One region of the Phyllobacterium sp. A18/5-2 genome, then DNA from elsewhere that is predicted to be linked to it. Evidence: riboswitches for the same ligand, from Rfam matches in the RefSeq annotation. Region 1 holds a riboswitch; each other region holds the start of a gene.
The links. A riboswitch is a leader RNA that binds a small molecule or an ion and turns the genes downstream of it on or off. The one in region 1 is predicted to bind thiamine pyrophosphate.
Positions count from the first base shown of each region.

Region 2: it holds a riboswitch for thiamine pyrophosphate, as region 1 does, so the genes downstream of both, thiC (phosphomethylpyrimidine synthase ThiC) here and thiE (thiamine phosphate synthase) in region 1, are expected to answer to the same signal.
Region 3: it holds a riboswitch for thiamine pyrophosphate, as region 1 does, so the genes downstream of both, thiB (thiamine ABC transporter substrate binding subunit) here and thiE (thiamine phosphate synthase) in region 1, are expected to answer to the same signal.

Region 1 is NZ_CP104966.1:1,787,632-1,798,182, forward strand. Features, by position in the region: gene N8E89_RS08795 (ABC transporter permease) at 1-462, shown strand, start outside; gene nikC (nickel transporter permease) at 459-1,388, shown strand; gene N8E89_RS08805 (ABC transporter ATP-binding protein) at 1,385-2,218, shown strand; gene N8E89_RS08810 (ABC transporter ATP-binding protein) at 2,218-2,973, shown strand; gene N8E89_RS08815 (TadE/TadG family type IV pilus assembly protein) at 3,124-4,077, shown strand; TPP riboswitch at 4,133-4,235, shown strand; gene thiE (thiamine phosphate synthase) at 4,302-4,967, shown strand; gene thiD (bifunctional hydroxymethylpyrimidine kinase/phosphomethylpyrimidine kinase) at 4,964-5,776, shown strand; gene N8E89_RS29285 (transglycosylase SLT domain-containing protein) at 5,706-6,470, opposite strand; partial or broken gene N8E89_RS08835 (FadR/GntR family transcriptional regulator) at 6,702-7,453, shown strand; gene N8E89_RS08840 (sialic acid TRAP transporter substrate-binding protein SiaP) at 7,478-8,455, shown strand; gene N8E89_RS08845 (TRAP transporter small permease) at 8,522-9,094, shown strand; gene N8E89_RS08850 (TRAP transporter large permease) at 9,098-10,504, shown strand; gene N8E89_RS08855 (L-idonate 5-dehydrogenase) at 10,501-10,551, shown strand, end outside.
Region 2 is NZ_CP104966.1:273,617-284,167, reverse strand. Features, by position in the region: gene N8E89_RS01455 (IS110 family RNA-guided transposase) at 188-1,306, opposite strand; gene N8E89_RS01450 (BA14K family protein) at 1,617-1,955, opposite strand; partial or broken gene N8E89_RS01445 (endonuclease/exonuclease/phosphatase family protein) at 2,099-3,215, shown strand; gene N8E89_RS01440 (NUDIX hydrolase) at 3,219-3,932, shown strand; gene N8E89_RS01435 (PhzF family protein) at 4,012-4,932, shown strand; tRNA gene N8E89_RS01430 (tRNA-Lys) at 5,048-5,123, shown strand; gene N8E89_RS01425 (RidA family protein) at 5,212-5,556, shown strand; gene rpsU (30S ribosomal protein S21) at 5,808-6,080, shown strand; gene N8E89_RS28940 (NADPH-dependent FMN reductase) at 6,268-6,498, shown strand; gene N8E89_RS28935 (NADPH-dependent FMN reductase) at 6,455-6,736, shown strand; TPP riboswitch at 6,885-7,001, shown strand; partial or broken gene thiC (phosphomethylpyrimidine synthase ThiC) at 7,106-8,925, shown strand; gene thiO (glycine oxidase ThiO) at 8,930-9,889, shown strand; gene thiS (sulfur carrier protein ThiS) at 9,886-10,083, shown strand; partial or broken gene N8E89_RS01395 (thiazole synthase) at 10,088-10,551, shown strand, end outside.
Region 3 is NZ_CP104966.1:1,048,072-1,058,622, forward strand. Features, by position in the region: gene N8E89_RS05265 (ABC-F family ATP-binding cassette domain-containing protein) at 33-1,847, opposite strand; gene N8E89_RS05270 (YMGG-like glycine zipper-containing protein) at 1,996-2,322, opposite strand; gene N8E89_RS05275 (YMGG-like glycine zipper-containing protein) at 2,459-2,740, opposite strand; partial or broken gene N8E89_RS05280 (thiamine diphosphokinase) at 2,834-3,470, opposite strand; TPP riboswitch at 4,101-4,220, shown strand; gene thiB (thiamine ABC transporter substrate binding subunit) at 4,265-5,281, shown strand; gene thiP (thiamine/thiamine pyrophosphate ABC transporter permease) at 5,286-6,920, shown strand; gene thiQ (thiamine ABC transporter ATP-binding protein) at 6,913-7,665, shown strand; gene N8E89_RS05300 (M48 family metalloprotease) at 7,784-9,292, shown strand; gene N8E89_RS05305 (CarD family transcriptional regulator) at 9,342-9,947, opposite strand; gene fdxA (ferredoxin FdxA) at 10,304-10,551, opposite strand, start outside.

The DNA.
Region 1 (10,551 bases):
CTGCTCGACGCGATCCTGCAGCGCAACTGGGATGCGTTCTGGAATATTTTCAGCTTCATCATCCTTCCTGCCTCGCTGCTCGGCTATTTCTCGCTTGCCTATATCAGCCGCATGACGCGCTCGTTCATGCTTAACGAGCTGGAGCAGGAATATATTGTCGCCGCCCGCGCCAAGGGCCTGTCGGAAACCCGCATCATCTGGGGCCACGCGCTGCGCAATGCGGCTGTTCCCTTGGTGACGGTAATCGCGCTGTCCTATGCCGGGCTGCTGGAAGGATCCGTCCTGACGGAGACGGTTTTCTCCTGGCCGGGCCTCGGCATGTATATCACCAATTCGCTGCAGAACGCCGACATGAATGCGGTGCTGGGCGGAACCATCATCATCGGCACGGTCTTCGTTGCCATCAATCTGTTGTCCGATGTTCTGTATCGGGCGCTTGACCCACGGACACGCGCACGATGAGTGAACTTAGCCCCGCACGTCCCCTTTCTCGCCGCGAATGGCTGATGAGCGACCGGCCGCAATCGCGCATGCAGGCAAGGCTTGGCCGCGCCTATCTGGTCTGGAGCCGCTTTGCCAGCAACCGGCTGGCGGTGGTCGGTCTCGCCATCATCATCGCGCTGCTGCTGGTTGCGGCTTTCGCCGACGTGCTTGCCCCGCACTCGCCGGTTGCGGGCGATCTGCGCAATGCCCGCCTGCTGCCGCCGGGTGGCCTGTATCTCCTCGGAACGGACGATCAGGGCCGGGATATTCTCTCGCGGCTGATCTACGGCTCGCGCCTGACGCTCTATGTTGTCATCCTTGTCGCTATCATCGCCGCACCCATCGGCCTGCTTGTGGGAACGATCGCTGGCTATGCCGGAGGCTGGGTCGACTCCATATTGATGCGCATTACCGACATTTTTCTCGCCTTTCCCAAACTCATTCTGGCGCTTGCCTTTGTGGCTGCGCTTGGACCCGGCATCGAAAATGCGGTCATTGCCATCGCCATCACCTCTTGGCCGCCCTATGCGCGCATAGCACGGGCCGAGACGCTGACGGTACGCAATTCCGACTATATCGCAGCCGTGCAGCTTATGGGCGCCTCGCCGACACGCATTGTGCTGCGCCATATCATGCCGCTGTGCCTGTCCTCGCTGATCGTGCGGGTGACGCTCGACATGGCCGGCATCATCCTGACGGCCGCGGGACTTGGCTTCCTCGGCCTCGGTGCGCAGCCGCCATTGCCGGAATGGGGCGCAATGATCGCCTCGGGCCGCCGCTTCATCATGGATCAGTGGTGGGTCGCCGCCATGCCGGGCTTTGCCATCCTGATCGTCAGTCTCGGCTTCAATCTTCTGGGCGACGGCCTGCGCGATGCGCTGGATCCGCGAGGCAGCAGCCAATGAGCACGATGCTGACCGTCGAGGACCTTCGGGTCCAGTTTCCCACGCGCACGGGCACGGTCGATGCGGTGCGCGGTGTCTCGTTTACACTTGGCCGCGAGCGTCTTGGCATTGTCGGCGAGTCCGGCTCCGGCAAGTCGCAGACGGGGCGCGCGATCATGGGCTTGACGCCGCCGCATGCCAGGATCACCGCCAAGACGCTGAATTTCGATGGTATCGATCTCCAGACTGCCTCGGTGAGGCAGCGGCGGGCACTGCGCGGCAATCGCATTGCCATGATCCTGCAGGATCCCAAATACTCGCTCAACCCGGTCATGAGCATCGGCAGGCAGATCGTCGAGACGCTGCGCACGCACGAGAAGGTGAGCAAGAGTGCGGCGCGCCAGCGCGCGCTCGACATGCTTGCCGCCGTGCAGATCCGCGATCCGGAACGGGTCTATGATCTGCACCCGCACGAGGTCTCCGGCGGCATGGGCCAGCGTGCGATGATCGCCATGATGCTGATTACCGGGCCCGAACTCCTGATCGCGGACGAGCCGACTTCCGCGCTTGATGTTACCGTGCAGCTCGACGTGCTGCGCATTCTCGACAATCTGGTGCGCGACCGCGGCATGGGCCTGATCTTCATCTCGCATGATCTGCGGCTGGTCTCGTCGTTCTGTGACAGGGTCATCGTCATGTATGCCGGGCGAATCGTCGAGGAGATCGCCGCGACGGACCTGCACAAGGCGAAGCATCCGTATACGCAAGGCCTGCTCAACTGCATGCCGCAGATCGACAATGACCGGCATCCGCTGCCGGTACTCGACCGCAAGCCGGAGTGGGCCACATGATGAGAGCTTTGGTCACCGAAAATCTCGAAGTGGTGTTCAACCGGTTTCGTGCCCTTCGCGGTGTGAGCCTTGAGGTATCGCCGGGCGAATCATTCGGTCTTGTCGGAGAGTCCGGTTCAGGAAAGTCCACGCTCCTGCGCGCCGTCGCCGGTCTCGCGCCGGTGAGCGGCGGGACGATTACCGTCAACGGCAAAACGCTCGGCTCGAAGCGGACCAAGGCGTTCTACCGTGAAGTGCAGATGGTGTTCCAGGACCCCTACGGTTCGCTGCATCCGCGCCAGACGGTGGACCGGCTGCTGCTGGAGCCGCTGGCCGTTCATGGCTTCGGCGATATTGAAAAGCGCATCCTGCGCGCGCTGGATGAAGTGGGGCTCGGGTCGAGTTTCCGTTTCCGCTATTCGCACCAGCTTTCCGGCGGGCAGCGCCAGCGCGTGGCCATTGCCCGGGCGCTGATCCTGGAACCGTCGATCCTGCTGCTCGATGAGCCCACCTCGGCGCTCGATGCGTCAGTGCAGGCGGAGGTATTGAATTTGCTTGAGCAAATCCGCCGCGACCGGAAGCTGACATTCCTCATGGTCAGCCACGATCTCGCGGTCGTCACCCATATGTGCGACCGGCTGATGGTGATGCAAAATGGCGCCGAAGTCGAACGCCTGACTGCAGCCGAGCTTGCCATGCGCAAGGTGACGCAGGACTACACGCGCAACCTGCTGATTGCCAGCCAGGGATTTGTCCGGCCGGACGTGCGGCTCTAGGGCAGAAACGTTCATCTGATTTTTACCATGCTGGAAGTGAGTCCGCGGATTTCGACCATCCGGCGCGGAATAATGAAAATCTGAATGAATTTTCTAAGCCGGCATTTACGCCATGGAATCAATGGTTCCACTCAACGACTGGAGTGGGACATGAAGCGTATTCGAGATTTCCTGAGAGACCGCAGCGGGGCGACGGCCGTTACATTCACTTTGCTGCTGGTACCAATTATGGGAATGACCGGCCTTGCCGTTGATTACAGCCGCGCCAGCAACGACCGGTCGCGATTGCAGAACGCTGCCGATGCCGCCGCCCTGGCCGGCGCTTCGATCTTCACCGGCGCGAACTCGGCAGCGGCGGAAGCCCGTGCCCGTGCCTATCTTCAGGCCAATCTCGGTGACGAGGCCGATGGTGTGACAGTGAATTTCAACGCTTCCAATCAGAAGGTAAGCGTTACGATCGGGGGCCAGACCAACACGCTGTTCATGCATCTGTTGAACCAGGACAAGGTCGATATTGCGGTCAATGCGACGGCATTGGCGCCGTTGAAGCCCTCTGAAGCAACCATCGACATTGACAAGGTTTATGGCTGGTACTTCAAGAAAGTTTCCATTGTCGTTGTGCGACCCGGAGGAACGACAGAAGACACTGTCGGAACGGTAACCTATACGGCTAAGGACCACAGTTATGAGAACGGCCGTGGAAACGGAACGATTGTCAAGGTTCCAGCAACAGGAAGCATCAAACTCGGAGAATATGAAAAGCTGTTCTTAAAAATGGACATAAAGTTTGATGGATGTGACATTGGTTATTACAATTCATCGAATACGAGTATCGTAAAGTGCAAAGCATCAAGCGATAACGCGTACAAGAAATATAATAAGACATTAAAATCAAATGATAAAGCGACGGTAAACCATCTCTTTGTAAACGGCACCCAACTTCCCCTAGGTTCCACCCCGCCGCTGGACGTATTGTTCGACTGCAGTGAAAAGCAGTATCATGCGTGGGAAGATGGTGGTGGTTTTGCGAAGCAGGACTTCTTTTACTACATAACCGCCGCCTGCAAATCCGTTGATGGCGAGAATGTTCGCTTGACCCACTAAATGGACGTCCATCCGGCGGCGCAATTGACTTTGATCTTGCCCCGCTCCATCATGACTTCATTCCGAGGGGGGCACTGTACAGTGCTGAGATGGCGTCGAGCTGGACCCTTGAACCTGATCCGGGTTATGCCGGCGTAGGAACGGGAATTGAGCCTTCTTCGCGCACTCTGCCTTGTCTTCGCACATATCCGGATCTCCAACCTGTTCATGATGGAGTCCAGACTGTGCGACCAAAAGTAGATTTCCGGCTGAATGCCATCGTCGATCTCGACGCGATCGGCGGCGACAAGGACCTTGGCGCACTTGCGCTTGCGGCCGCCCGCGGCGGCGCGACGATCATCCAGTACCGCGACAAGAATTCGCCGACCCGGTTGATGGTGGAGCGCGCACGGACAATCCATAGCGCGTTGAAGGACACGGGCGTGCCGCTGGTCGTCAATGATCGCATCGATGTGGCGCTTGCCGCCGGTGCCGAGGGCGTGCATATCGGCCGCGAGGACATGCCGGTCCGCGATGCGCGGCTACTGCTCGGCCCGGATGCAATCATTGGCCTGACCGTGAAAAACGAGGCCGATGCGCTGGCAGCAACGACAAGCGATATCGACTATGCCTGCATTGGCGGGTTGTTCGAGACGCTGTGCAAGGCAAATCCCGATGGTCCGATTGGCTTCGACGGCTTCAGCCGCTTGGCGCCAATCATTCGGGCTGTGAAACCAGACCTGCCGGTTGGAGCAATTGCGGGGATTGATCTCGCGCGCACGCCGCCTGCCATTGCTGCCGGAGCGGATGGCGTTGCAGTGATTTCGGCGATTTTCCGGCAAGCCGACCCGAACGGCGCTGCGGCGGCCCTGCGCTCCGTGGTCGATGCAGCGTTGCAGGCACGGGCATGACCGCCATTGCCCTGACCATCGCCGGGTCCGACAGCGGCGGCGGGGCAGGCATTCAGGCGGATCTGAAGACCTTCTCGGCACTTGGCGTCTACGGCACCAGCGTTCTCACCGCCGTCACCGCGCAGAACACGCGCGGGGTCACCGCCATCGAAAATCTGTCACCCGGTATTGTCCGCGCCCAGATCGATGCCGTGCTGTCGGATATCGATGTGAAGGCGATCAAGATCGGCATGGTATCGACGCCGGAGGCCATCGAGACCATTGCTGCGTCATTGCAGCATTGGGGCCGCAGGGCGGTGCTTGATCCAGTGATGGTGGCGACATCGGGCGACCGCCTGTTGCAGCCGGAGGCGGTCGAGGCTCTGCGTCAGCTGCTACTGCCACTCGCTGTGGTAGTGACACCCAATCTGCCTGAAGCGGCATTGCTGACGGGGCAGCCGATCGCTGACGGCGAGGCCCAGATGGCACGGCAGGCGGAGCTCCTTCTGGCGCTTGGCCCCTCGGCGGTGCTGATCAAGGGCGGTCACTCAAAAGGCGAGTATAGCACCGACCTGCTGTTTGACGGCGTGACCATGCAGCGCTTTTCCCACCCGCGCATCGCGACAAGTCATGATCACGGTACGGGCTGCACGCTCGCCGCGGCGATGACCGCGGGGCTCGCGAAAGGATCAGATTTGCACGACGCGGCGGAGCAAGCGAAGGACTACCTGACGGCAGCAATGGCTGCTGCAGGGAATCTCAGAGTGGGGCAGGGACGCGGGCCCGTGCACCATTTTTACCGGTGGTGGCCGACGGCGCAGCCGTCATGATGTCTTGCCGTTCGAATGGCAGAGGGACCACCGAGGGAAGCACGACGCGCTCCTCGGCAAAGGCGAGCTGGGTTGGTTCCGAAAGCGCCGTTGTTGCTGCAGCGGGACCGGCGGCTGCTATCGAAGGCGCAGCAGCGAAAGCAACGGGAGCTGGATCGACAGGCGCCGAATCCGGCTCCAGCACACTCAAAAGACCCTTGCGCTTGGCCTGATAGTAGTAGCCGCGGGAATAGAGCCGCACGGCCTGATCGGGATTGCTGTCAGCAACCTTATAGGCGCCCGCCAGGTACTTCACGCCATATTTGAGGTTGGTTTCGGCATCGAGCAAATCCTTGGCGCTGCCATCATGGCCGAGGCCCCGCGCTGTTGCGGGCAATAGCTGCATCAGGCCCCAATATGGGCCGTTGCGTGCACCGGGATTGAAGCTGCTTTCGCGCTTGACCACACGGCGCACGAGCGATTCCGGTACGGCATAGGCAACAGAGTATTTCGAGATCAGACCATCGACCGATTTGTTCGAGGATTGGGCTGCAGGTTTGTTCTCCGAGGCAGCGCTTGCGACGCGCGGTGATGGCTCGGGAATAGGAGCGGACGCTGCATTGGGCAGTTTCGGATCGGTTGTCGTGCAAGCGCCGAGAGCAAGAGCCAGGGTCAGGCAAGCGAAGGCGCGCAGCAATCGAGTTTCAAGCAGCATTTGTCACCGGTTCGAAGGGCGGATGTTCAATGGTTGGTTCCTCATAGCTTGTTCGGGGTCATCTGCGGCAATCACTTTCCAATACGGATTGTTACAATCGTCCCATCGATGGTTGTGGGTGTGTTTCCCGCATGGGTTGACTCCAGCATATATATCAATGTATCAGTTAGATATTGGTAAGGCCAGTTTACCAGTCTAGCGCGGAAAGGGAGTGCCGTGCGGGGAGGATCCATGTTCGCAGCCATTCAGCCGCGCCGGCTATACCGGCAGGTGGCAGACCAGATACGCACACTGATCGAGGGCGGCAAATTTGCCGTTGGCGAGCGGTTGCCGGGAGAGCGCGAACTGGCCGAGGAGCTTGGCGTATCCCGTCCGACAATCCGTGAAGCGCTGATTGCGCTCGAGGTGGAGGGGCTTGTGCATATCCGCATGGGTTCCGGCATCTACGTCACGGGCCAGCAGCGTGAAAAGCCTGCGCTGGCACCGGCCGACGATCTGGAGGGACCGTTCGAACTCCTGCGCGCGCGATCGCTCATCGAAAGTGTGCAATCGCCGAGGAAGCCGCAACGGTCGTGACGCCCGATCACATCGAATCGATGGACGCGGTGCTGACAAAGATGGCCCAAACATTCAACAGTCCGCGCACGTCCATTGCGCTCGATCGGACCTTTCACACGACGATTGCCAACATCATCGAAAACTCGGCGCTCAACCGCTTTGTCGGTGAGCTCTTCGACCAGCGCATGACGCCGTATTTCGAAAAGCTGGCCAGCTATTTCGAAAGCCCTGCCTCATGGCGAGAGGCATTCGAGGAGCACCGGGCCATTCGCGATGCTATCGCTTCCGGCGATCCGGGACGCGCCAAGGAAGCGATGCGATATCACCTGCAACAATCGCAATTGAGATTTTCCAGAAGCTTCGATGAAGATCTGGAAAGCGATAAGGGCCGTTCTGTGAAGGGCGGCCGAAATGGAAAGATCTGAAATTCAATCTGGGAGGATAACGGTATGAAGATCAAACTCACGGCAATTCTGGGCGCGGTTGCCGCGCTCGCACTTTCGGCGGCAGCCGCTCAGGCGCAGACCGCGCTGAAGTGGGCGCATGTGTACGAGACATCCGAGCCATTTCATACGGAATCCGTATGGGCGGCAGAAGAGATCGGCAAGCGGACCGATGGCCGCTACAAGATCGACGTATTCCCGGCATCGCAGCTGGGCAAGGAAGCCGACATCAACCAGGGCCTGAAGCTGGGTACGGTCGATATCATCATTTCCGGTTCGAGCTTCGCAGCACGCGACTACAAGCCGATCGGCGTAACTTATTTCCCCTACATTTTCCGCGGGCCGGAACATCTTATCGCTTATACGAAGAGTGATGTCTTCAAGCGGCTCGCAGCCGGCTATGAGGAAAAGAGCGGCAACCACATCGCGGCCGTCAGTTATTATGGCACCCGCCAGACCACGTCGAACAAGCCCATCGCCAAGTGCGCGGATATGCAGGGCCTGAAGATACGTGTGCCTGACGTTCCGGCCTATCTCGCCATGCCGCGCGCCTGCGGTGCCAATACCACGCCCATCGCCTTCGCCGAGGTCTACCTCGCGCTGCAGAACGGCACGGTCGAGGCGCAGGAAAACCCGCTGACCACCATCGAAGCCAAGAAGTTCTTCGAGGTGCAGAAGAACATCATCCTGACCGGTCACATCGTCGATCATCTCAATACGGTGATCTCGAAGCAGCTCTGGTCGAGCCTTTCCGATGAAGACAAGAAGATCTTCAGCGACGTCATGCAAGAGGCGGCAGAAAAGACGACAAAGATCATCGCGGACAAGGAAAAGGCGCTGGTCGCGAGCTTCAAGGAACGCGGTTTGAGCGTGACCGACATCGACAAGGCCGACTTCGAAAAGAACGTCATGGAAAAGGTGAAGTTCGAAGATTTCGGCTACGACAAGTCCGACTGGGAAGCCATCCGCGCCATCAAGGAATGACTGACGATGGCCGGGCGCTCTTCTTGCCCGGCCATTTCTCCTGAGACCTGATGACCGGAGACAACCATGTCAAATGAAGTTCACACACAGATTACCGCCGAGGAAATCGCCCATTCCTTCGAAGAAGCGGCGCCTGTCGCCAATGTTGCAGATTATGCAATCGAAGACTGGCTTACACTGATCGTCTTCTGGCTGATGACAGGCTGTGTCTTTCTGCAATTTTTCACGCGCTATGTCCTGAACGACAGCTATGCCTGGACCGAGGAAATCGCCATCAATTGCCTGATCGGCGTGGTGTTTCTCGGATCGGTGATGTGTGTGCGCGTCTCCCGCCATATTCAGGTGGATGTGTTCTACCACTACATTACGGCATCCGTTGCCCGCGTCCTGTCGATCTTCGTCGATCTGGTGCGCATAGCCTTCTTCGTCTACGCCGTCTGGCTGATGTGGCGCTATGTCGACATCGTTGCCGACGAGCGCATGGTGACGGTGGATCTGCCCCGCAACATCGTTTTCTACGGTGTCCTGCTTGCATTCGTCCTGATGCTGTTTCGCGCCATTCAGGTTTTCATCAGCAATATTCGCCGCGGCTACTCCGTTCTGGAACGCCCCGAAGAATTCCAGAAGATCGAGGATTGATCGATGCTATTGCTTGTCGGAACTTTTCTCGTCCTCATGCTCGTCGGCGTGCCGGTGGCCATTTCCATGGCGGTGGCGTCCGTCCTTTACCTCGTGTTCTTCGGCGTTGCCCCCGACATCATCGTCGCGCAGCGTATGATCGCGGGCGTCGAAAGCTTCCCGCTGCTCGCCGTGCCATTCTTTATCCTGGCGGGCAATCTGATGAATTCGGCGGGCGTTACCGGCCGGATCTATTCCTTCGCCGTCGCCCTTGTCGGCTGGATGAAGGGTGGTCTGGCACAGGTCAACATTATTGGCTCGGTGATCTTCTCCGGCATGTCGGGAACAGCGCTTGCCGACGCTGCCGGTATCGGCACCATCGAGATCAAGGCGATGAAGGATCACGGCTATCCCGTGGAAGCGGCAGTCGGCGTGACCGCCGCGTCCGCAACGCTCGGCCCGATTTTCCCGCCATCGCTGCCCTTCGTCATCTACGGCATGATGGCCAATGTCTCCATCGGCGCCCTGTTCATGGCCGGCATCCTCCCGGGCGTCGTCATGACCGTGCTGATGATGGTTACCGTCGCCATCTTCGCCTACATCAAGAGGTGGGGTTCCGACGCGCCATTCAAGGTCAAGCAGCTTCTGGAAGCCTCGCTTGAAATTGTCGTGGTTTTCGCTGTTCCACTGGTCATCTATCTGCTGACCCTGACCGGCCTGTCTGTCAATGCCTCCGTCGGTATCGCACTCGTGCTCCTGCTTGCGGTCGACTGGTATTTCGACTTCTCCGCGGTCATGGCGCTGATGACGCCGGTCATCCTGATCGGCGGCATGACCATGGGCTGGTTCACGCCGACGGAAGCGGCCGTCGCAGCCGTGCTCTGGTCGCTGTTCCTCGGCCTGGTGCGTTATCGCACGATGACACTCGCGAGCCTTGCCAAGGCCAGCTTCGACACGATCGAGACCACCGCATCCGTGCTTTTCATCGTGACGGCGGCCTCCGTCTTCGCCTGGCTGCTGACAGTGAGCCAGGCGGCGCAGCTGCTGTCGACGGCCATTCTCTCGATCACCGAGAACAAATGGGTGTTCCTGATCCTGGTCAATCTGCTGATGCTGTTCGTCGGCTGCTTTCTCGATACGATCGCCGCAATCACCATCCTCGTGCCGATCCTTTTGCCGCTTGTACTGAAATTCGGTATCGACCCGGTGCATTTCGGTCTGATCATGACGTTGAACCTGATGATCGGGCTTCTTCATCCGCCACTGGGCATGGTACTATTCGTGCTGTCGCGGGTTGCCAAGCTTTCGGTCGAGCGCACAACCATGGCCATCCTGCCCTGGCTCGTTCCGCTTTTCATCGCACTGATCGCCATCACCTTCGTTCCGGCGATTACACTTTGGCTTCCAACACAATTGGGTCTGATCAAATGAGTACCAAAGGCATTGCTGCAACTCTCTTCGGCGCGGAAGATCTGCGC
Region 2 (10,551 bases), 1.5 Mb from region 1:
CGCGGGTTGGGTACCGCATTTCCGTGTGTTCGTCTGGGGCTGCCTCTGTCTAATCTCGGACTTGGAATTTATCCGCCACATAGAGCCTGCGAGGGTTCCCCACCGGAGCCCTGCCTCCATCTTTGTCCAACAGCAGATGATTTTAAATTTTGGGTTAAGCGTCTCTCTTCAAGCTGACCATCGGCATTTAGCCTTTAGCTGTGGGAGCGACCTCCTGTCCAATCGCCCACAGGAATGCTGCCATTTCTCGGGCAATGGCGGTGACAGCGACGACCTTCGGCTTGCCTGCCGCCATCAGTTTTCGATAGCGCGCGCAAAGCCGCACCTGGGCTTTCCAGGCAATCTCGCGAACCGTTCTTGGCAGGTCATCCAGCCGCGCCTGGATCTTCGGGCTCACGCGAGCCGGGAAGCGATATGTCCAGGCCGCTTCAACGAGTACCCTTCGAGCCCTTGTGTTGCCGGCCTTGGTGATCCCAGCGCGCTTGACCCTTTCGCCCGTTGAGCGTTCCGACGGCACAAGACCCAGATAGGCCATCAACTGACGGGGATTATCGAAACGCCTGACATCGCCGATCTCGACCACAAAGGTGACCGCAGTCATGAACGCGACGCCGCGCATCGCTTGATAGGCTGCCACAACCGGTGCCATCGACCAGGATGCTGCGGTCTCCACCACCAGCTTGGTCAGCCGATCCAGACGCACGCCGGCATCCTCGATGGCCTGGCAATATTCTGCCAACAGAATTTGGTGGGCGGGATGATCGAAGGCCTGGCATGCCAGCCATCTTGTATGGGCGCGCGTCCAAGGCGTGCGGCCAGTATAGATCCGGCCGTGGCGCAGGAGAAAAGATTGGAGTTGTTGGCGTGCCTGCTTCAGCGCATCGTTGGCAGCCTCGCGAGCCCGCACCAGGTCGCGGATCGCCTCATGGCCTTCGTCCGGAACCCAGACAGAGGTCAGTTCGCCCGCCCGGTGCAGGCGCGCCAGACTTACGGCATCCCGGCGGTTTGTCTTCACCCGGTCGCCCGCACGCTTGGGCACCAGGGACGGCGCCACGACCACACAATCGTGCCCCAATTCAACAATCTGCCGGTAAAGACCGTAACCGGTCGGGCCGGCCTCGTAGCAAAAGTGAAGCTTGGCCCCGCGTCGGGAAAGCTTGTCGACCATCGACGCCACCGACGCCGGCTCCGAAGAGATGTCGCCGAAAAACCGCACCTCGCCGTTGCGCACCCCGTCCGCAACCGCAACTGAAATCTTCAGCTTCGACGTATCCAAGCCGATGAAAATTACGCTATTCTCTTTCATGGTTCGCCCTCGCTAAGCGTGGAGCTCGGCTCCGGCCTATCCAGAGCAACCCCCGAATTCAGCTTACTGCGGGGGCGGGCCACCTTCACCCCGAGAACATACGGTCTAATCGCCGAGTTGATTGAAACTGTGCATCGGCTCTCCGGCGGGCTGCCTAATATTTGGAGAGGTGTAGGCTCATATCGAAGCAGTCTGCCGGAGGGAATGTGTGGGCAATGTCGAGGGTTTGGCGGGGCCGATAGCGGCGTCCCTGAGCGGTCATCCTCGCGGATTGCCCCAAGTGGACTTCGCAACGTGTTTTTGGAGGATCCTACAAATCGCAGCGGCGGCGCGGGCCAACGAACGGCTGGTAGGTGTTGTCGAAAGCCCGATAGGATTGGTATTGGGCCCGGCAGCGCTCCGTTTGCGTCGGTCCGGATGGGCCAACCGGGCGGCGCACGCGGAAGTCAACGCAACGGGATGATCCGGTGCAATCGCGTGACGCCGGATTGATCGGAGAACCGTTGCGAAGAATAAGCGGCTTGATCGGTACCACGTCGAGACCGCGCGGTGCCGGCCGATAAGTCTCGACTCCCTGAGCGGAAGCGCTGACAAGTTGCGTTGCCAACAGGAGGCCGAGCGCCGCGGGCAGGATTTTCAAAGCTGTCATTATCGTTCCGCCATGATCCGTCATTCATCTCATATAGGCGCATCTTGCGATGATCGCTACTGGTGGCAATCCGTCAATAAGGATAGGTTCAATCTGGAGGAACGCAGTTGCTCCACAGATTGTTTCAAACGCTCGAGTCTTGCATGGTTGTCCGCATCGCTACGTTCAATGTCGAAAATCTCATGAACCGTTTCGACTTCTCGGGTTTCAAAAACAATCTCAACAAGGACCGGACATTGCAACTCTTCCAGATTCAGGATGAGGAACAATACCGGCAGTTGGAGCAGGCACGGACCATCGCCCATGCCGACGATACCCGCCAACTGACTGCACTGGCCATTGCCGAGACCCACGCGGACATTCTCTGCCTGCAGGAGGTGGACAATATCGGCGCGCTGAATGCATTCGAATTCGGCTATCTTTTCAAGATGGTGGGAGAGGGCTACCGGCACAAGTACATGATCGAGGGCAATGACAGCCGCGGCATCGACGTGGCGGTGCTGATGCGGGAGACCACCCGCTATGGGGAACCGATCGAATTCGTCAAAATGACCAGTCACGCCCATAACACCTATAATGATCTGGGCATCCATGGCCCGGAGCTGGCGCTGCTCGGCATCGAACCGCATGAGCGCATCTTCAAGCGCGATTGTCTCGAGATCGATTTGTTCATCGGTGGCATGCCCCTGACGCTATTTGTCAGCCACTTCAAATCAATGGGTTCGCCGCGCAACGGGCTGGACGGGCGTGCATCGACCATGCCGGTGCGGATTGCGGAAGCGCAGGCGGTGCGCCGGATCATTGAAGACAAATATGCGTCAAGTGGCGGTTCGGCAGACAAGCGCTGGGTGATTTGCGGCGATTTCAATGACTATCGCGAAAGGATCATCATCGGCGGCGATCTCGCTTGCCGGATATACGTTCGAGCCCGTCAGCGAACCTTCAAGCAGCGTTGACATCCTGCTGGAAGGCGGTTTTTGCGAAAATCTGGTGGAACGCCGCCCCGTCATGGATCGATGGACGCTCTACCATACGCGTGGGCCGCAAGAGCGCCACCTGTGTCAGCTTGACTATATCCTGGCGTCGCCGGCCCTGGCACGCAGCAATACCAGTGCGGTCCCCGATATTATCCGGCGCGGTCAACCATACCGGACCATATTTCCACCGAATCAGGAGGTAGAACGGTTTCCCCGCGTCGGCTGGGACCGACCGAAAGCCAGCGACCATTGCCCGGTCGCAGTCTCTCTCAACATGGTTTGATTTATGATAGGTATTCCCGAAAAGACTGTCATCCCGATCAAGAGCGCAATTGTGCGCATAGACAGTGCACCGCTGCGCTATGAGTTGCAGCACAACGCGGCAATCGCCTCCAACTGGCAAAGGGCCACAACCGCCAATCCTGCCCTGTTCAATGGCTCGTTCTTCATGGCCGAGGAGGCACATCTGTCAGTCGAAGCATTCGAGGCGAGGTATCATCGCACTCGCTTTGCCACGATGATGCATTGGAAGGCAAATACATCGAATGACAAGCCCTGGCACATCTATGGCGTCGGGGTCATTGTTTCCAACGACAACAAATTGATCGCGGGCCGGATGGCTCCTTCGACTTCAGCAGCTGGCCGGATCTATTTCCCTGCCGGTTCCTTTGATGACGATGATGTGGTGGGTGAATACATCGATATCGAAGGCAACATGCACCGGGAAGTCGAGGAAGAAACCGGCATCGTCCTCCCGGAAGCCGGGAAGCGCGACGGAAACATTCATCTGGTCACCGCCAACCGGAATATAGCGCTGTTCCTGCGTCATTATTTTGATCTCAGCGCAGATGATTTGCTCGAACGTATCCGGGCACATATCTCGTCCCAGGTTGATCCCGAACTCGACGATATTACGGCTATTTCAGCTGCGGGTGAAATGGGTGAAGCGACGCCGCTGACGTTTCGAACCTTTGCCGATTGGCATTTCGGGCATCGCTGAATGTTACCGTCACAAGGTTTGACTTGAACAGCCCACGCCTTGGTCTATTTTCTCCGGACAATGCCCGGGAGAAATTCAAATGAGCGGTCGCAATTATGAGGTTTTTGACGTTTTCACCGACAAGGTGCTGACCGGAAATCCGTTAGCCATCGTGCATGACGCGGAAGGTCTGGATGACCTCACCATGCAGCGCATCGCGAGAGAGTTCAACCTTTCAGAGACTGTCTTTATCCTGCCCGCGAAAAACCCGGCCCATACCGCATGGGCCCGCATTTTCACACCCGACTACGAAATGCCGTTTGCGGGGCATCCGACAGTTGGAACTGCTGTGGCGCTGGCTCAGCGCCGTTTTGGCGATGGCAAGGAGGGGCAGCAGGATGCATTGATCATTCTGGAAGAACAGGTTGGACCTGTACGCTGCGGGGTGAAGCTGAGTGCAGGCGGTGCGTTTGCCGAGTTCGACCTTCCACGCTTGCCCCAAGCGATACCCTATAAATATGACAAGATCGCCATCGCCAATGCGATGCGGCTCGAGCCGCGGGAGATTGGTTTCGAGAACCATGTTCCGAGCATATGGGACGCTGGCGTGCCATTTCTGCTGGTGCCGATCCATGGCCTCGAAGCGGCGGGACGCATCAGAATCAACCAGACCGCCATGAAGGATGTCGCGCCCACGATTGGCCATCGCCAGCTGCCGGTCTATGCCTATTGCCGCGAGACGATCCTGCATGGCAGCCATTTTCATTCGCGCATGTTTGTCAGTGATGACGGCACCTATGAAGATCCGGCGACAGGGTCAGCGACCGCTGCCTTCGCAGGAGCCATCCATGCCTTTGATGAGCCGCTCGATGGTGTGTTGCGGCTGTCGATAGAGCAGGGGCACGAAATGGGGCGGCCGTCTCACCTGCGTCTTGAACTCGACATCGTCGACCAGAAGCTGACAGGCGGGCGTATCGGCGGCTCCGCGATCAAGATTGCGGAGGGGCAGCTTTTTGTGTGAGGTCCGACTTTGCGCTGTTACTGTCCGCCGCCGTCATAAAGTTTTCAAGAAGGGCTGGACAGGCAGAATTTGCGCCGTTATAGAGCCCTCACCTTCGGTCGTCAAAGCGGCTGACGGGCACATAGCTCAGTTGGTAGAGCAGCTGACTCTTAATCAGCGGGTCGTAGGTTCGATCCCTACTGTGCCCACCATTCTTTCGAAAAAAGGGCCGCACGGCCCTTTTTTCATGCATGCAAGGCAGGCGCCTGCCTGCTCGCAAATCGCTAGAGGAGAGTTTCCATGAGCATTCGTCGCATTGAAGTTGGTCCGCGCATGAGCCAGGCCGTTATCCATGGCAACACTGTCTATCTCGCCGGTCAGGTTGGCGGGCCAGGCAAGAGCGTCACCGAGCAGACCAAGGACGTTCTGGCGGCAGTCGATCGCCTCCTCAAGGAAGCGGGTACCGACAAGTCCAAGCTGCTGCAGGCCATTATCTGGCTCGATGACATGAAAGACTTCGGCGAGATGAATGCAGTTTGGGATTCGTGGGTCGATCCGGCCAATACACCGGCACGCGCAACCGGCGAAGCCAAGCTCGCGACTCCGGAATACAAGGTCGAGATCATCATCACCGCAGCCATTTGATCTCGTCCGCGGGGCCCAAATCGGGCTGCCGCGTCCCGGAATACAAAAGGTACCCGCCGGGCTGATCGGAATAACTGGCGGGAAATAAAGGAAAGCCCGAGTAAATTGCTCGGGCGCACTGGATTTTTGGCGCGGAAATGCATAAAGTCCGCGCTTCTCCGGATTGCCGTAGTGGCAATTCTTCAAACGCTTGTCTGATTGCGGTCAATTGTGGTTCTGCAAGACGAGGCAAGCATGGGTAAGGAAAACGATTGCAAGTTCTCGTCCGTGACAACAATGTTGAACAGGCCCTGAGGGTCCTGAAGAAGAAGATGCAACGGGAGGGTCTCTTCCGTGAAATGAAGGCGCGTCAGGCATTCGAAAAGCCGTCCGAGCGCCGTGTCCGCGAAAAGGCAGAAGCCGTGAGCCGTGCCCGCAAGGCTGCACGCAAACAGGCACAGCGCGAGGGCCTGTTGCCCGGTCCGAAGAAAAAGGAACGCGTCGCCCGTCCGGCTGCCAACAATGGCAGCGATTTCAACAGATAATCCTTGACCGGCCCGACCGGTCATTTGCTGAGACGACAGAACCCGCACAGCCTTTGCTGTAGCGGGTTTCGTTTTTCATGAAGGCTTTTGACAGAATTATCCGGTTTCCAAAAAGTGCCTTCTTGTGAAGCGAGACGTGGCATTCCTATTCATAGGCGACATGATTCAACCGTCCTATGGAGTTACAATGGCGCTCAGGCTCAACATCATCATCGCCAGCACACGGCCCGGCCGTGGCGGGCCGGCAGTTGCAAAATGGTTCAATGAATTTGCCAGGCAAGATGGCCGGTTTGAACCTGTTCTGATCGATCTTGCCGAAATCAATCTGCCGATCTTTGACGAACCCAATCACCCCCGCCTGAAAAAATACGAACATGCCCACACCCGCAAATGGAGCGAGATCATCGATCTCGGGTGATGCCTATGTTTTCGTTACCCCGGAATATGATTACTTCACGCCGCCGTCTCTGACCAATGCGATGATCTATCTCTGGCAGGAGTGGAACTACAAGCCCGCGGGTTTTGTCAGCTATGGCGGCGTCTCGGGAGGCTTGCGCTCGGTCGAGATCAGTCAAGGGACTGATGGCCGGATTGCGCATGGTTCCCATCCCGGAAGGCGTTCCGGTGTCTTCGTATCAGCAGTACATCAACGATGAAGGCGTATTCCAGCCGAGTGAAATCATCGTGACAAGCACAACGACCATGCTCGGCGAGCTAACCAAATGGGCTGGCGCGTTGAAACAGCTTCGCGCATAGCAAGACATTCACCCGCTTGACAACGAAGTCGCGAGCGGGTCAGTTAGGGTTATTCACCAGGGGAGTCCCGACAAGGGGCTGAGATACTGCTGGCTTTTGCAGCGCAGTGACCCGTTGAACCTGATCCAGTTCATACTGGCGTAGGGACGGTGCAAAAGTCTTCGCGTTTGGTGCTTCGGCTCGACTTGTATTTCGGACTCGCGAACTCCTTTCATCCTTCCGGCACAGAACTGGGTTTCCACGCAAATAAACTGCAAAGGAACCTGATGATGACCGCTATAGCAAAAATCACCGAGGCCCCGAAGGTTTCGACCGGGCCGCTGCCTGCCTCCACCAAAATCTATAAACCGGGTCGCATTCACACCGGGATCTCGCGTGCCCATGCGCGAGATCGCTGTTCATCCAACTGCCGGTGAACCCAACCTCACGGTTTACGATCTCGTCGGGCCGATACACAGATCCATCCGTTGAGATTGACATCGCCAAGGGTCTGCCGCGTATCCGCGAGCCGTGGCTCGCCGCCCAAGGTGACACCCATTCCTATGAGGGCCGGCACATCATTCCCGCCGACAATGGTTTTGCCACCGGCGAGCGCCTGACGCCGGAATTTCCGATCCGCAATCAGCCGCAGAAGGCAGCGGGCAGCAAGGCCGTTACCCAGCTCGCCTATGCACGAGCCGGCATTATCACGCCGGAAATGGAATATGTCGCGATCCGTGAAAATCTTGGCCGTGAGGCGGCGAGAACGGCCGCTGTGCGCGACGGCGAGTCATTTGGCGCTTCCGTGCCGGACTATGTGACCCCGGAATTCGTTCGCGAGGAAATAGCCCGCGGCAGGGCCATCATTCCGGCCAATATCAACCATCCAGAACTTGAGCCGATGATCATCGGCCGCAACTTCCTGGTCAAAATTAACGCCAATATCGGCAATTCCGCCGTCACGTCCTCCATGGCGGAGGAAGTGGAGAAGATGGTCTGGGCGATCCGCTGGGGTGCGGATACGGTGATGGATCTCTCCACCGGGCGCAACATCCACAATATTCGCGAATGGATCATCAGGAATTCTCCGGTGCCGATCGGGACCGTGCCGCTGTATCAGGCGCTGGAGAAGGTTGGCGGCATCGCCGAGGACCTCACCTGGGAGATCTACCGCGATACGCTGATCGAGCAAGCAGAGCAGGGGGTGGACTATTTCACCATCCATGCCGGCGTGCGCCTGCATTACATCCCCCTGACGGTGAACCGCGTGACAGGCATCGTATCGCGCGGCGGTTCGATCATGGCCAAGTGGTGCCTCCATCACCACCGCGAGAGCTTCCTTTACGAGCATTTCGAGGAGATCTGCGATATCTGCCGTGCCTATGATGTGAGCTTTTCTCTGGGTGACGGCCTTCGCCCGGGTTCGATCGCCGATGCCAATGATGCGGCGCAATTTGCCGAACTTGAAACGCTCGGCGAACTCACGCAGATCGCCTGGGCCAAGGACTGCCAGGTGATGATCGAGGGGCCGGGTCACGTCCCGATGCACAAGATCAAGGAAAACATGGACAAGCAGCTTGCCGTTTGCGGCGAGGCGCCATTCTATACGCTTGGACCGCTCACCACAGATATCGCCCCGGGCTACGACCACATCACGTCGGGTATTGGTGCCGCGATGATCGGCTGGTTCGGCACGGCGATGTTGTGCTATGTGACGCCGAAAGAGCATCTTGGCCTGCCCAACCGCGACGACGTAAAAGTCGGCGTGATCACTTACAAGATCGCCGCCCACGCGGCGGATCTCGCCAAGGGGCATCCGGCGGCGAAGCTGCGTGATGACGCCCTGTCGCGGGCGCGCTTCGAGTTCCGTTGGGAAGACCAGTTCAACCTTTCGCTCGATCCCGAAACGGCACGGCTCTATCACGATGAAACCTTGCCCAAGGAAGCGCACAAGGTGGCGCATTTCTGTTCAATGTGCGGACCGAAGTTCTGCTCCATGCGCATTTCCCACGACATCCGCGCCGAAGCGCAGAAGGAGGGCATGGCAGCCATGGCGGAGAAATTCCGCGAGGGCGGCGATCTCTACATGCCGCTCAACAGCGAGGCCTGACATCGTGGACGTTCTGGTCAGAGGCGCCGGCGTCGCGGGGCTCGCCGCTGCCCACGAACTCGCGTCGCGCGGGGCGCATGTAACGGTCTTGGATCCTCTCACCAGCGGGCGAGCCTCCTGGTATGCAGGGGGCATGCTTGCCCCCTATTGCGAGCGGGAAAGCGCCGACCAGGTGGTTGTGGATCTCGGTTTGCGAGCAGCGGACTGGTGGGACGCCGCGCTGCCCGGCTCCGTCATTCGCAACGGTACGCTGGTCCTTGCCCCGGCGCGCGACGTCAGGGAAGTTGACCGGTTCGGGTCGCGGACATCCGGCTATGAAGTGGTCAAGGAAGAGGCCATTGCAGCGCTTGAGCCTGATCTGGCCGGGCGCTTTCGCAGAGGTTTGTTCTTTGAAGGGGAAGCACATCTCGACCCGAGACACGTACTGATAAGTCTGGCCGCAAGGCTTGCCACCGCGGGCGTTTCGTTTGAAACGGATCTATCGCATTCTGCTGCGGGCAGCTTTGATTGGATCATTGATTGCACCGGGTACCCTGCGGCCGATGAGGACATACGCGGTGTGCGCGGGGAAATGCTGATCTTGCGCACACCTGATATCTCGCTATCGCGTCCGGTCCGGCTCGTTCACCCGCGCTTCCCGGCCTATGTCGTGCCGCGTGAGGACAACACCTTCATGGTGGGCGCGACGATGATTGAAAGCGACTCGCATGGACCGATCACGGCGCGTTCGATGATGGAATTGCTCAACGCGGTCTATAGTCTGCATCCGGCGTTTGGGGAGGCCGAAGTCATCGAGACGGGGGCTGGGGTACGCCCGGCCTACCCGGACAATCTGCCGCGTGTGGCACGCGAAGGACACACGATCAGCATCAATGGACTTTATCGGCACGGATTTCTGCTTGCACCGGCGATGGCTATGCGGGCCGCTGACATGATTTTTCAAACCAGGAGCGAAAGCCCATGAAACTTGTCGTCAATGGTGAACCGCAGGACGTTGCCGCGCAATCTCTTGACGCTTTGCTCAGGGAGCTGGAGTTCGAGGGCGAGTGGCTGGCGACAGCAGTGAACGGCGAATTGGTACGGTCACCCGATCGTTGGGCTTGCCGCTTGAATGACGGCGATCGGGTTGAAGTTCTCACTCCGCGGCAGGGGGGCTAACCCCATGCTGAGACTCTACAAGACCGAACTTTCCTCCCGGCTTTTGTTGGGGACGGCGCAATATCCTTCGCCTGCCATCCTGGCGGATCTCGATCAAAGCTTCCGGCACGGAAATCATCACCGTATCGCTCCGCCGTGAAATGGCCGGTCGTAAATCCGGTGACAGGTTCTGGTCACTTGTCCGGTCACTGGGAACGCACATTCTGCCGAATACGGCTGGATGCCATACGGTCAAGGAGGCTGTCCTCACAGCGCAGATGGCGCGGGATGTGTTTACGACCGACTGGATCAAGCTCGAGGTTATCGGCAATCATGATACGCTGCAGCCTGACGTATTTGCGCTGGTCGAGGCTGCCCGTGTCTTGTCCGATGACGGGTTCAAGGTCTTTCCCTATACGACAGATGATCTTGTAGTCGCCGAGCGCCTGCTGGACGTTGGATGCGAAGTGTTGATGCCATGGTGCGCGC
Region 3 (10,551 bases), 740 kb from region 1:
AAACTGCATCCGGCATCCGTCAGGGTCGATTCTCAACCCTCGATTTCCTCGCGCAGCATCTCGAGCTCAAGCCATTCGTGCTCATATGTTTCGAGGCTGTGACGCTTCTTGCCGATCTCTTCGACGGTCTTGTTGAAAAGCGCCGCATTTTTCGTGAACAGTTCAGGGTCGGCCAGCTTCTTCTCGAGTAAAGCAATCTCTGCGTGCAATGTTTCAATTTTTTCAGGCAAGGTTTCAAGTGCGAACTTCTGCTTGTAGGAAAGCTTGCGCTTCTCCTCGCGTTGCGCCGGGGTTTTCTCCGGCTGAGCACCGGCGGCTTGCGGCTTGGCGCTTTTCAAATCCTTGCGCGTTGCGAGCGCTTCCTTGCGTTGCGCCAGCATGTCGGTATAGCCGCCGGCATATTCCAGCCAGCGTCCGTTACCTTCTGGCGCAATCACCGATGTCACCGTCCGGTCGAGGAAATCGCGGTCATGGCTGACGAGAAGCACGGTGCCCGCAAATCCGGCGACCAATTCCTGCAACAAGTCCAGCGTTTCCATGTCGAGATCGTTGGTTGGCTCATCGAGCACCAGCAGATTGGCCGGACGGGCCAGTACCCGCGCCAGCATAAGGCGCGCGCGCTCACCACCGGAAAGTTCGCGGATCGGCGTGCGCAGTTGTTCTGGCTGAAACAGGAAGTCCTTCATATAGGAGGCCACATGGCGCTGCTCGCCGTTGACGACGACATTCTCGCCGCGCCCGTCGGTCAGATAATCCGAAAGCGTCTGTTCCAGATTGAGGCCGTCGCGCCTTTGGTCAAGAACGGCTATTTCAAGATTGGTGCCGAGCTTGACGACGCCGCTGTCGGGCGCGAGCAACCCCGTCAGCATCGATAGGAGCGTCGTCTTGCCGGCACCATTGGGACCAACGAAGCCGACGCAGTTTCCGCGCTGGATCCGCGTCGAGAAATCGTTGACCAGCACATTGCTGCCATAGGCTTTGACGAGGTGTTCCGCCTCAATCACGAGTTTGCCGGATTCCTTCGCATCACTCGCCTTCAAGACGGCCTTGCCTTGGGCGCCGCGATGATTGCGGAATTCGCTGCGCATGGATTGCAGTTCGCCGAGCCGGCGCATGTTGCGCTTGCGCCGGGCCGTCACGCCGTAGCGCAGCCAATGTTCTTCGCGCACGATCTGGCGGCCGAGCTTGTGCAGGTCGCGCTCTTCCTCCTCAAGCACCTTGTCGCGCCATTCCTCGAAAAAGCCAAATCCCTGGTCCAGTCGCTTCGTGACGCCGCGGTCGAGCCAGATCGTCGACCGGCTGACATTCTCCAGGAAGCGCCTGTCGTGCGAGATCACCACAATGGCCGAGCGTATCTGGCGTAATTCGTCCTCCAGCCATTCGATCGTTGTCAGGTCGAGATGGTTGGTGGGCTCGTCGAGCAACAGTATGTCGGGCTGTGGTGCCAGGACTTTGGCCAATGCCGCACGGCGCGTCTCGCCGCCCGAAAGATTGTCGGGCTTTTCTTCGCCCGTCAGGCCGAGATGCTCCAACAGATAGCTGACACGGTAGAGATCGTCCGCGGGTCCAAGCCCCGCCTCGACATAGGCCCGAACATTGGCAAAGCCCTCCATGTCGGGGGCCTGCGCCAGATAACGTACGGTAACGCCGGGATGCTTGAACACCTCGCCATCCGTTGGCGCGACAAAGCCGGCGGCAATCTTCAGCAGTGTGGATTTACCCGATCCGTTGCGTCCAACAAGCGCAATGCGGTCGCCTTCGCTGACGGAAATGGCAGCCTCACTTAAAAGCGGCGTACCGCCGAATGTCAGTGCAATCCGGTCAAGGCGAAGAAGGGGTGGAGCCATGAAAATTTTCAGTTCTGGGAGTTGGAGCAACGATCGGAAGCCAGCCGTGGCACCCGAACATGCGCCTTGTCGGCGAGAATGCCGCCTCTGTCAAATGAAACAGGCCGGAAATTCCGGCCTGTCTCGAATTAATCCGGCAAAGCTCCGGTCAGTAACCGCCGCCATAGCCGCCGCCGCTACCCTCGCAGGGAGCAGTATAAATCGAACCGTCACGGCGCTGGTAACGGCATAAATTCTGATCCTGCCCGCGCGGCGTCGTCGCCGTTCCGACAGCAGCACCGAGCAGCGCGCCACCGGCGGCACCGACAATCGTGCTCTTCGTGTCACGTCCCAGAGCCTGTCCGGCCAGCGCACCAACGCCGCCGCCAATCAAGGCACCCGTCCCGGCACGCTGATTCTGCTCACTTGTTGCACAACCGGCAACAGATACTGCCAGAAGCGCTGAAACCGCTACGGCGGTAAGACGAAATCTCATATTTAATCCTCTCAATTCATATAAGTGCGGCACGATCCTGCTTACCTAATGCGGCAGAAGAAAGATCGTTCCTGTTCACCGAAACAGAACAGGCCGGAAGTCCGGCCTGTTTGCAATGCGCTTGCGCTTGAAGTTATTAACGGCAAGGAGCCCGATAACGTTCGCCGTAGCGGTTTTGATAAGTGCAGTAGCCGCTGGAGCGCGGATTGGTTGCAGCGCCCACAAGAGCACCACCGGCGCCACCAATTGCAGCACCCGCCAAGGCGCCTCTGCCTCCATCAATAGCACCGCCGGCCAATGCGCCCAAGGCGGCGCCACCGACGCCATAACCAGCAACGCGCTGATCGCTGGTTGTACAACCAGCCACCGACAAAGCCAAAAGCCCTGCAACTGCTATTGTAGACAAACTTTTCAACATGGAAGACCTCTCCCGTTTAAAAACCAAACTCACCAGCTTGCGTCCCCAATGCTGTGCCGCAACAATTACACTTTCCGCTTTGTTTTACAAGCGTTAGGCGATTTGCGGGGCAGCAATCAGGATCGCTTTACCCGAATGGAGCGATACGTGGAGATTTCCACACACAGCATTCGATACTGTAAGAGATGAACCGAAAAAAAGTTCCATATTTTTCAAAGGCCAGCGCGCGCCCTCAATCGAAAGCCCCTGCAATGGCGTAAACGCAACGATGCTGAAGAGCGTCCCGTCGGCAAAATCGAAATCATAAACTCCTGCAACCAGCGGGTGTGCTTCCTCGCTGCCGCTGGAAAGGACAAGCTTGCGTCCTTCGGCTGCGTGAGCCGTCGCCATCGTCAAATGCAGGAGCGTGTGATCGGTGCGCGATCCGCCGAAAGCGCCGCACAGGATGACTTCGCTGGCGCCGAGCCTGTAGGCCTCGTTCAATGCAAGCTCGCCATCGGTCATGTCTTTGGCCGCCGGAAATACGACCCGTGGCACATGGGCATACTTTGCCTCGAGCTCCGGCGATGTCGAGATCGAAATCGCCAAGCCATAGCTCGGGTGCGAGACCTAATATGTCAGCGTGTGCGATGCCGCCATCGGCCGCCAGGACGCGCGCGCCGGAGACAAGTTGCCGAAGACGGTCGGAGACGTGAACGGTTCCGCCGAGAAGGATAACGAATTTGCTCATAAAGCGCCCATAGCATGCGGCGGGGCCGGTCGCATAGCTTTGATAAAGCTGGGTTGAAACTATCCCGACATGCCGAGGAAAATGGCCATAACTCCGGCAATGGCAACGCCGATGACTAGAACGAGGCCTGGCGAGATCGCAGGAACCAGTTTTTGTCTTCTGCGCCGTAACAGGATCGCATGCGGCTTCACCGGCCTTATGGTCGATTGAACCCTCACAGTTGAATATTGAAACCCTTGACCACGAAACATGGCTGATCCTTTCGCGTGAACCGGTCCGTTGTGGATGGTCCGGCGAAAATAGCGCCCCCGAAATCAGCATTCGAGTTGGAAAAACGCTGTGCGGCGTAAGCGTTTCATAAGCAATCCATTGCCCTAACCTCCCCAACTGTGGAGGGCCGGAAGCGTGCCGCCGGAACTATCACTCCGCTGGATCCCGCCGAGTTTTGTGCAAATGTACCCTCCAATTACGGAGAGGGATGTGCCCCGCAATTGTTGGAGAGAGGCGCCCGTCTTCCCCAACCACTCAATGGCCAGACTCAGAGATGAGGGTGTGGCGGGGGAGGAAACATATCATTGAGCCCGCAGATAGCCCCGCTTGCGCACCTGCAGCTTTATCTTTAATCTTTGCAACGCTCTAACGGGGTGCCTGCCTTACCGAGGACAGGCTGAGAGGCTTTGGGAGAAATCCTGCCAACCCGCGGAACCTGATCCGGTTTGTACCGGCGGAGGGATTAGACGCGGCAGTAAAAGCCGGCGCATCAATCCTTTTGAATTGTAACTATGGAGACGCCGATGCGGCCGTTCAATACACTTGTGAAATTAGTAATCCTGGCCGGCGCATTGGCGCTCGGCCTGACAGCCCCGGCGAAGGCCGAGGGCAAGCTAACCGTCTATACCTATGAAAGTTTCACTGCAGAGTGGGGTCCTGGTCCGAAAATCAAGGAAGCTTTCGAAAAGCAGTGCGGCTGCACCGTCGAGTTTGTGGCAGTCACTGATGGGGTTGCCCTGCTCAACCGGCTCAAACTCGAGGGTCCTTCCACCAAGGCAGATGTCGTCCTCGGACTTGACACCAATTTGACCTACGAGGCCAGCGAAACCGGCCTCTTTGCACCGCACGGCATCGACACAAGTGCCATCTCCATACCCGGCGGCTATCAGGACGATACGTTCGTGCCCTTTGACTATGGCTATTTCGCTGTGATCTACGACACGGAAAAACTGAAAAATCCTCCTGGCAGCCTGAAGGAACTTGTCGAGGGCGACCCGAAGCAGAAGATCGTCATCGAAGATCCGCGCACCTCGACGCCTGGCCTCGGTCTGCTGCTATGGGTGAAATCGGTCTATGGCGATAAGGCTGGCGAAGCCTGGGGCAAACTGAAGGACCGCGTATTGACGGTAACACCGGGCTGGTCGGAAGCCTACGGGCTATTCACCAAGGGCGAAGCGCCGCTTGTGCTTTCCTATACCACCTCGCCTGCCTATCATATCGTTGCTGAAAAGACCGATCGTTACAAGGCCGCTCCCTTTGAGGAAGGTCATTATCTGCAAGTGGAGGTTGCGGGCCAGACAGCCAATGGCGCCAAAAACCCGTTATCCGCACAGTTCCTGACGTTCATGACCAGTCCGGCGTTTCAGGATGCAATCCCGGAGAACAATTGGATGTTTCCCGCCGCCAAGACGAGCACTGCGCTCAACCCGGCTTTTGAAACGCTGGTGAAGCCAGCAAAGACTTTGATCTTGTCACCGGAGGAGGTCTCAAAGAACCGCAAGGCCTGGATCGATGAATGGTTGTCAGCCATGAGTTTGTAATGCTGTGACGGCAGACCGCTCCTTGAAACCTCTGGCGGGGGCGTCCGCCCTCGCCCTTCTGGCCATTCTTGCCGGAGGCGCATTGTTGAGTCTGGCGATTGAAGCGATGGGCGGCCGCACGGAGGGCTTTGCCACTTTCGACAGTTATTTATGGCGTATTGCGCGCTTCACGCTGGTGCAGGCGCTTCTGTCGATGCTGCTGTCGGTGGCCCTTGCCGTTCCGCTCGCCCGTGCGCTGCATGCGCATCCGGCGTTCCCCGGACGCGCCATGATCCTGCGGCTCTTTGCTCTGCCGCTGGCGTTGCCGGCATTGGTCGCGGTCCTTGGCATTACCAGCATCTACGGCCGCAATGGACTGCTGGCAGCGACCTTCCGCGCGCTCGGCCTTGACGCGAAACCCGATATCTACGGTCTGACCGGCATCCTCATTGCCCACGTATTTTTCAACCTGCCTCTTGCGACCCGGCTGATTCTGTCTGGCCTCGATTCCATCCCCGAAGATTACTGGAAGCTGGCGTCCCAATTAGGCATGAATGGATGGGCGCGCTTCCGGCTGATCGAATGGCCCGTCATCCGGCGCAATCTCTCCGGCATCGCCGGCTTGATCTTCATGCTATGCATAACTTCCTTCACCATTGTCCTGACGCTCGGCGGCGGACCGCGGGCAACGACACTGGAAGTTGCGATTTACCAAGCGTTGCATTTCGACTTCGACATTGCACGTGCGGTGTCGCTGACGCTGCTGCAACTCTGCCTGACAATCGCAGTTCTGGCGGTGCTGGGGCTGAGCGGCCGGCCGGCGGAAGAAGGGTTTAGTCTGCACACGGCAACACGTCGTTTTGACAGGCCGCCGCTTGGAGCAAAACTGCTGGACGGCGGGCTGATCCTTTTTGGCCTGGTGTTTGTGGGACTTCCCATTGCTGGAACCGTTGTCTCGGGCCTTGCAGCCGATCTGCTCCGGCTGCTCAGCGAAAGGCTTGTCTGGCAGGCGATCTTGACGAGCCTTATCCTTGGCGCAAGTGCCGCGGCCCTTTCACTGATTATTTCGCTCGCACTGGTCATGGCTCGCGAATATCTCGCCAATGAGCGCCGTGACGCGCCACCCACGCTCTTCGAGCGTGCGCTCGATCTTGGTGCAAGCCTGATCATGGTCGTCCCGCCTATCGTGATCGGCGCGGGCTGGTTCATCCTGTCGCGCCATTTCGTCGATCCGTTCAGTCTTGCGCCGATCATGGTCGTGAGTGTCAACGCAGCGATGGCTATACCCTTTGCCTTCCGGATTCTGCGCCCGTCATGGGACACAGCGGCCAGCCGCCATAACCGGCTCTGTGCACAACTTGGCATTGCCGGATGGAACCGGCTCCGGCTAATTGATTGGCCTGCACTTGCCCGGCCCTTGGGCGTTGCGTTTGCCTTTGCCATGGCGCTGTCGCTCGGTGATCTGGGAACCATTGCACTTTTTGGCAACAATTCTATTCAAACGCTGCCATTTCTTTTGCTGCAGCGCATGGGAAGCTATCGCACTGAAGATGCCGCCGGTCTGGCTCTTATCCTCGGTTTTCTTTGCCTTCTCCTGATGATAATAGCCGACCGGGGGGCAAGCCGCCTGGCAAGAAAAGAGAGCGGAAATAATGGCTAAGCCTTCCGGGCCACATGCGAGCGACGGCGCGTCGATCCGGCTCGATGCAGTGGGCTTCGACTTTGGCGACATGGCTATGCATTTCGATCTCGCCATCGCACCATCCTCGATAGCCGCCATTATCGGCCCAAGCGGGTCCGGAAAGTCCACGCTGCTTAATCTCATCGCGGGGTTTGAAACGGCAAAGTCTGGCAGGATTCTGATCGGTGGCCAAGATGTGACGCATGCACCGCCGGCCCGGCGCCCCGTTTCCATGGTTTTTCAGGACAACAATCTCTTTGCGCATCTTGATGTTGCCGCAAATGTCGGGCTGGGCCGCCAGCCAGACCTCAAATTGAACGATGCGGATCGTACCGCCGTGAGCGAAGCGATCCGGAAAGTCGGTCTCGCGGGCAAGGAAGAACGCAAGCCGGAAGCGTTATCCGGTGGCGAACGCCAGCGCGTGGCCATTGCCCGCGCCCTTGTGCGCAACCGGCCCGTGCTTCTCCTGGACGAAGCTTTTGCTTCGCTGGGACCCGCGCTGCGCCACGAAATGCTCGATCTCGTCGGAAATCTGCAAGAGGATACAAGGATGACAATCGTTATGGTGACGCATCATCCGGAAGATGCATTGCGCCTGCCCTCGACGCTGTTCTATCTCGAACACGGTAAAATCGTCGCTTCAGGGCCTGCGAAAGAATTATTGTCAGACAAGAGACCGTCGCTGTTGCGGAAATACCTCGGTGTGAAAGACTCTGACCTTTGACATATTTTCGACGCCTTGCCTTCTTTAAGAGGACAATGAATTTCTTGCTCAAGGCTGTTTGTCGGGCTAGCAAGAACACAGACATACGAGTCTGCTGATGCGCTACGACAACGAGGACATGATTCTGGGTTCGCTTAACTCCCCCACTGGCAACGGATGGCTTCAAGCCGCTCGCCGCAGGAACCTTGCGCCGGCGACGCTATTGCTTGCGTTCCTGTCAGGGTGCCAGGTGCTCAATGTCGGCAAGGAAGATGCGCTCGGTCCTTCATCGAACCCGGTGACCGTCGACAATGTTACCAAGAACGACCGGTTGGCAAAACTCAGTGCTGAGCAGCATCCGCGTATTCTTGCGACCTATGGCGGAGAGTACAAGGACGCCAAGCTGGAACGAATGGTTGCCAAGGTCGTGGGTAATCTGACCACTGTCTCCGACAATCCGACCCACACCTACCGCATCACCATCCTGAACTCGCCCAACATCAATGCGTTCGCTTTGCCGGGCGGCTATCTCTACGTGACGCGCGGTCTGCTGGCGCTTGCGAATGACAGTGCCGAACTTTCCGCTGTCATTGCACACGAAATGGGCCACGTGATCGCCAATCATGGTATCGAACGCCAGCAGCGCGAACAGGAGGCGCAGATCGCCGGACGTGTTGTCTCGGAGGTTCTGCAGGATGATAGCGCCGGACGCGAAGCCTTGATCCGCGGCAAGTTGCGGATGGCGCAATTCTCGCGCAATCAGGAACTGCAGGCGGATGCTATCGGGATCAAGATGATTGGTGAAGCAGGCTATGATCCGTTCGCCGCCGCCCGCTTCCTGCAATCGATGGCATCCTATGCGGATTTCCGCACTGTCTCAGGTGCGACAGATGCCAGCCTCGACTTTCTGGCCAGCCACCCTTCGGCACCGCAACGCATCGAGCTCGCCCGCGGCCACGCTCGCCGCGTCGGGGCACCGGGCGTTGGCACAACCGATCGTGATTCCTTTCTCCAGGGCATTGACGGCATTCTCTATGGCGACACGCCGGAGGAGGGTTATGTGCGCGGACGGAGCTTTGTTCACCCGCTGCTCGGCGTGAGCTTCACCGTTCCCGATGGTTTCGTCATCGACAACAGTGCCGACGCAGTCATGGCCACGGGACCTGGCGAGGTGGCGGTCCGCTTTGATGGAACGCAGGTTTCGGGCAGTCCGTCCATGACCGACTACATGCGCAGCGGCTGGGTTACGGGTCTGGACGGTGCGAGCGTGACAGCCACAACTTTCAACGGGATGCCGGCAGCAAGCGCCAAGGCCAGGGCCGATCGCTGGGAGTTTGACATTTTTGTTGTCAACGCCGGCGACCGGATTTATCGCTTCCTGACCGCGGCTCCGACCGGTAGCACTGCGCTGACACCCGCGTCGCAGACAGTGATACAAAGTTTCCGCCTGTTGACGCCGCAAGAAAAGGCCAACATCAAGCCGCTGCGCATCCGTGTCGTCACGGTTAGACCCGGCGATACTTTGACCAGTCTCTCTAACCAGATCATGGGAACCGAGCGCAAACTCGATCTCTTCCGGCTGATCAATGCGTTACCGCCCGGGGGGACTGTGTCAGTCGGGGACAAGGTCAAAGTCATTAGTGAATAAAAAAGGCCCGGCAATGCCGGGCCTTTTTTAAATAATCGAATGAACCCGCTTATGCGGCTTCTTCCTGCTCGTCTTCCACAACGGAATCTGCTTCCACTTCGGCATCCGCCTCGGCTTTTGCACCACGCTTCGGTCCCTTGGCAAGGTTGACTTCGATCAGGCGAACCGCTTCGGTTTCCGACATCTTGTTGACCGCGGAAATTTCACGAGCCATCCGATCGAGCGCTGCTTCATAAAGCTGGCGTTCCGAATAGGACTGCTCCGGCTGGTTGTCAGCACGGAAAAGGTCGCGGACGACTTCGGAGATCGAGATCAGGTCGCCTGAATTGATCTTCGCATCGTATTCCTGTGCACGGCGGGACCACATGGTGCGCTTGATGCGGGCGCGACCCTGTACAACCTTCAACGCACGATCGACATAGTCGGTCTCGGAGAGCTTGCGCATGCCAATTGCAGTTGCTTTGGCAACAGGTACTTTCAAGCGCATTTTATCTTTCTGAAAATCAATAACAAACAGTTCAAGCTTGTGACCTGCAACTTCCTGTTCTTCGATATTGACGATTTGGCCTACGCCATGGGCCGGATATACAATGAATTCGCCCGTCTTGAATCCAATACGCTGGGCGGCGGCTTTTTTCTGCGGAACTGCTGTCATGCGCTTAACTACTCCTTGCTGCGCCCGGCAAAACGCACCGGCTAAACCAATCACTGGAAACCGGAACCCGGTTTGTCGGCCGCCAAGATATTCGCGCAAAAGCAATCCGGACGAAGCAGTGGGTGGGCGAACAGACAACCATACCCAGAACTGTTAGGTCCGAAATAAATCTAGCCGATTGGTGATTTATGCTTTAGCGCCACGAAATTGACGTCCAATGATCAACATATCCTGTGACCATATCACGAAAAGTGATTAGAATCAACTTTTTGCTGCACTTGCTCAAAAAGAGCGTTTTTGCAAGACTTGCATTATACGGCAATTCACGCTTGAGCAAACACTGATTCACGAAATATTCAGTCACCCTCACCGGGTTCAGGCGAAAAGAACTTTTCGAACTTACCTTCAACGCCGTCCATCTCTTTGGCATCCGCCGGGGCGTCGCGTTTCGCGGAAATATTCGGCCATTTTTCGGCATATTCGGCGTTCAACTGCAACCAGTTGTCCAGACCCGGCTCGGTATCTGGTTTGATAGCTTCAGCCGGGCATTCGGGCTCACAAACGCCGCAATCGATGCATTCATCCGGATGAATGACGAGCATGT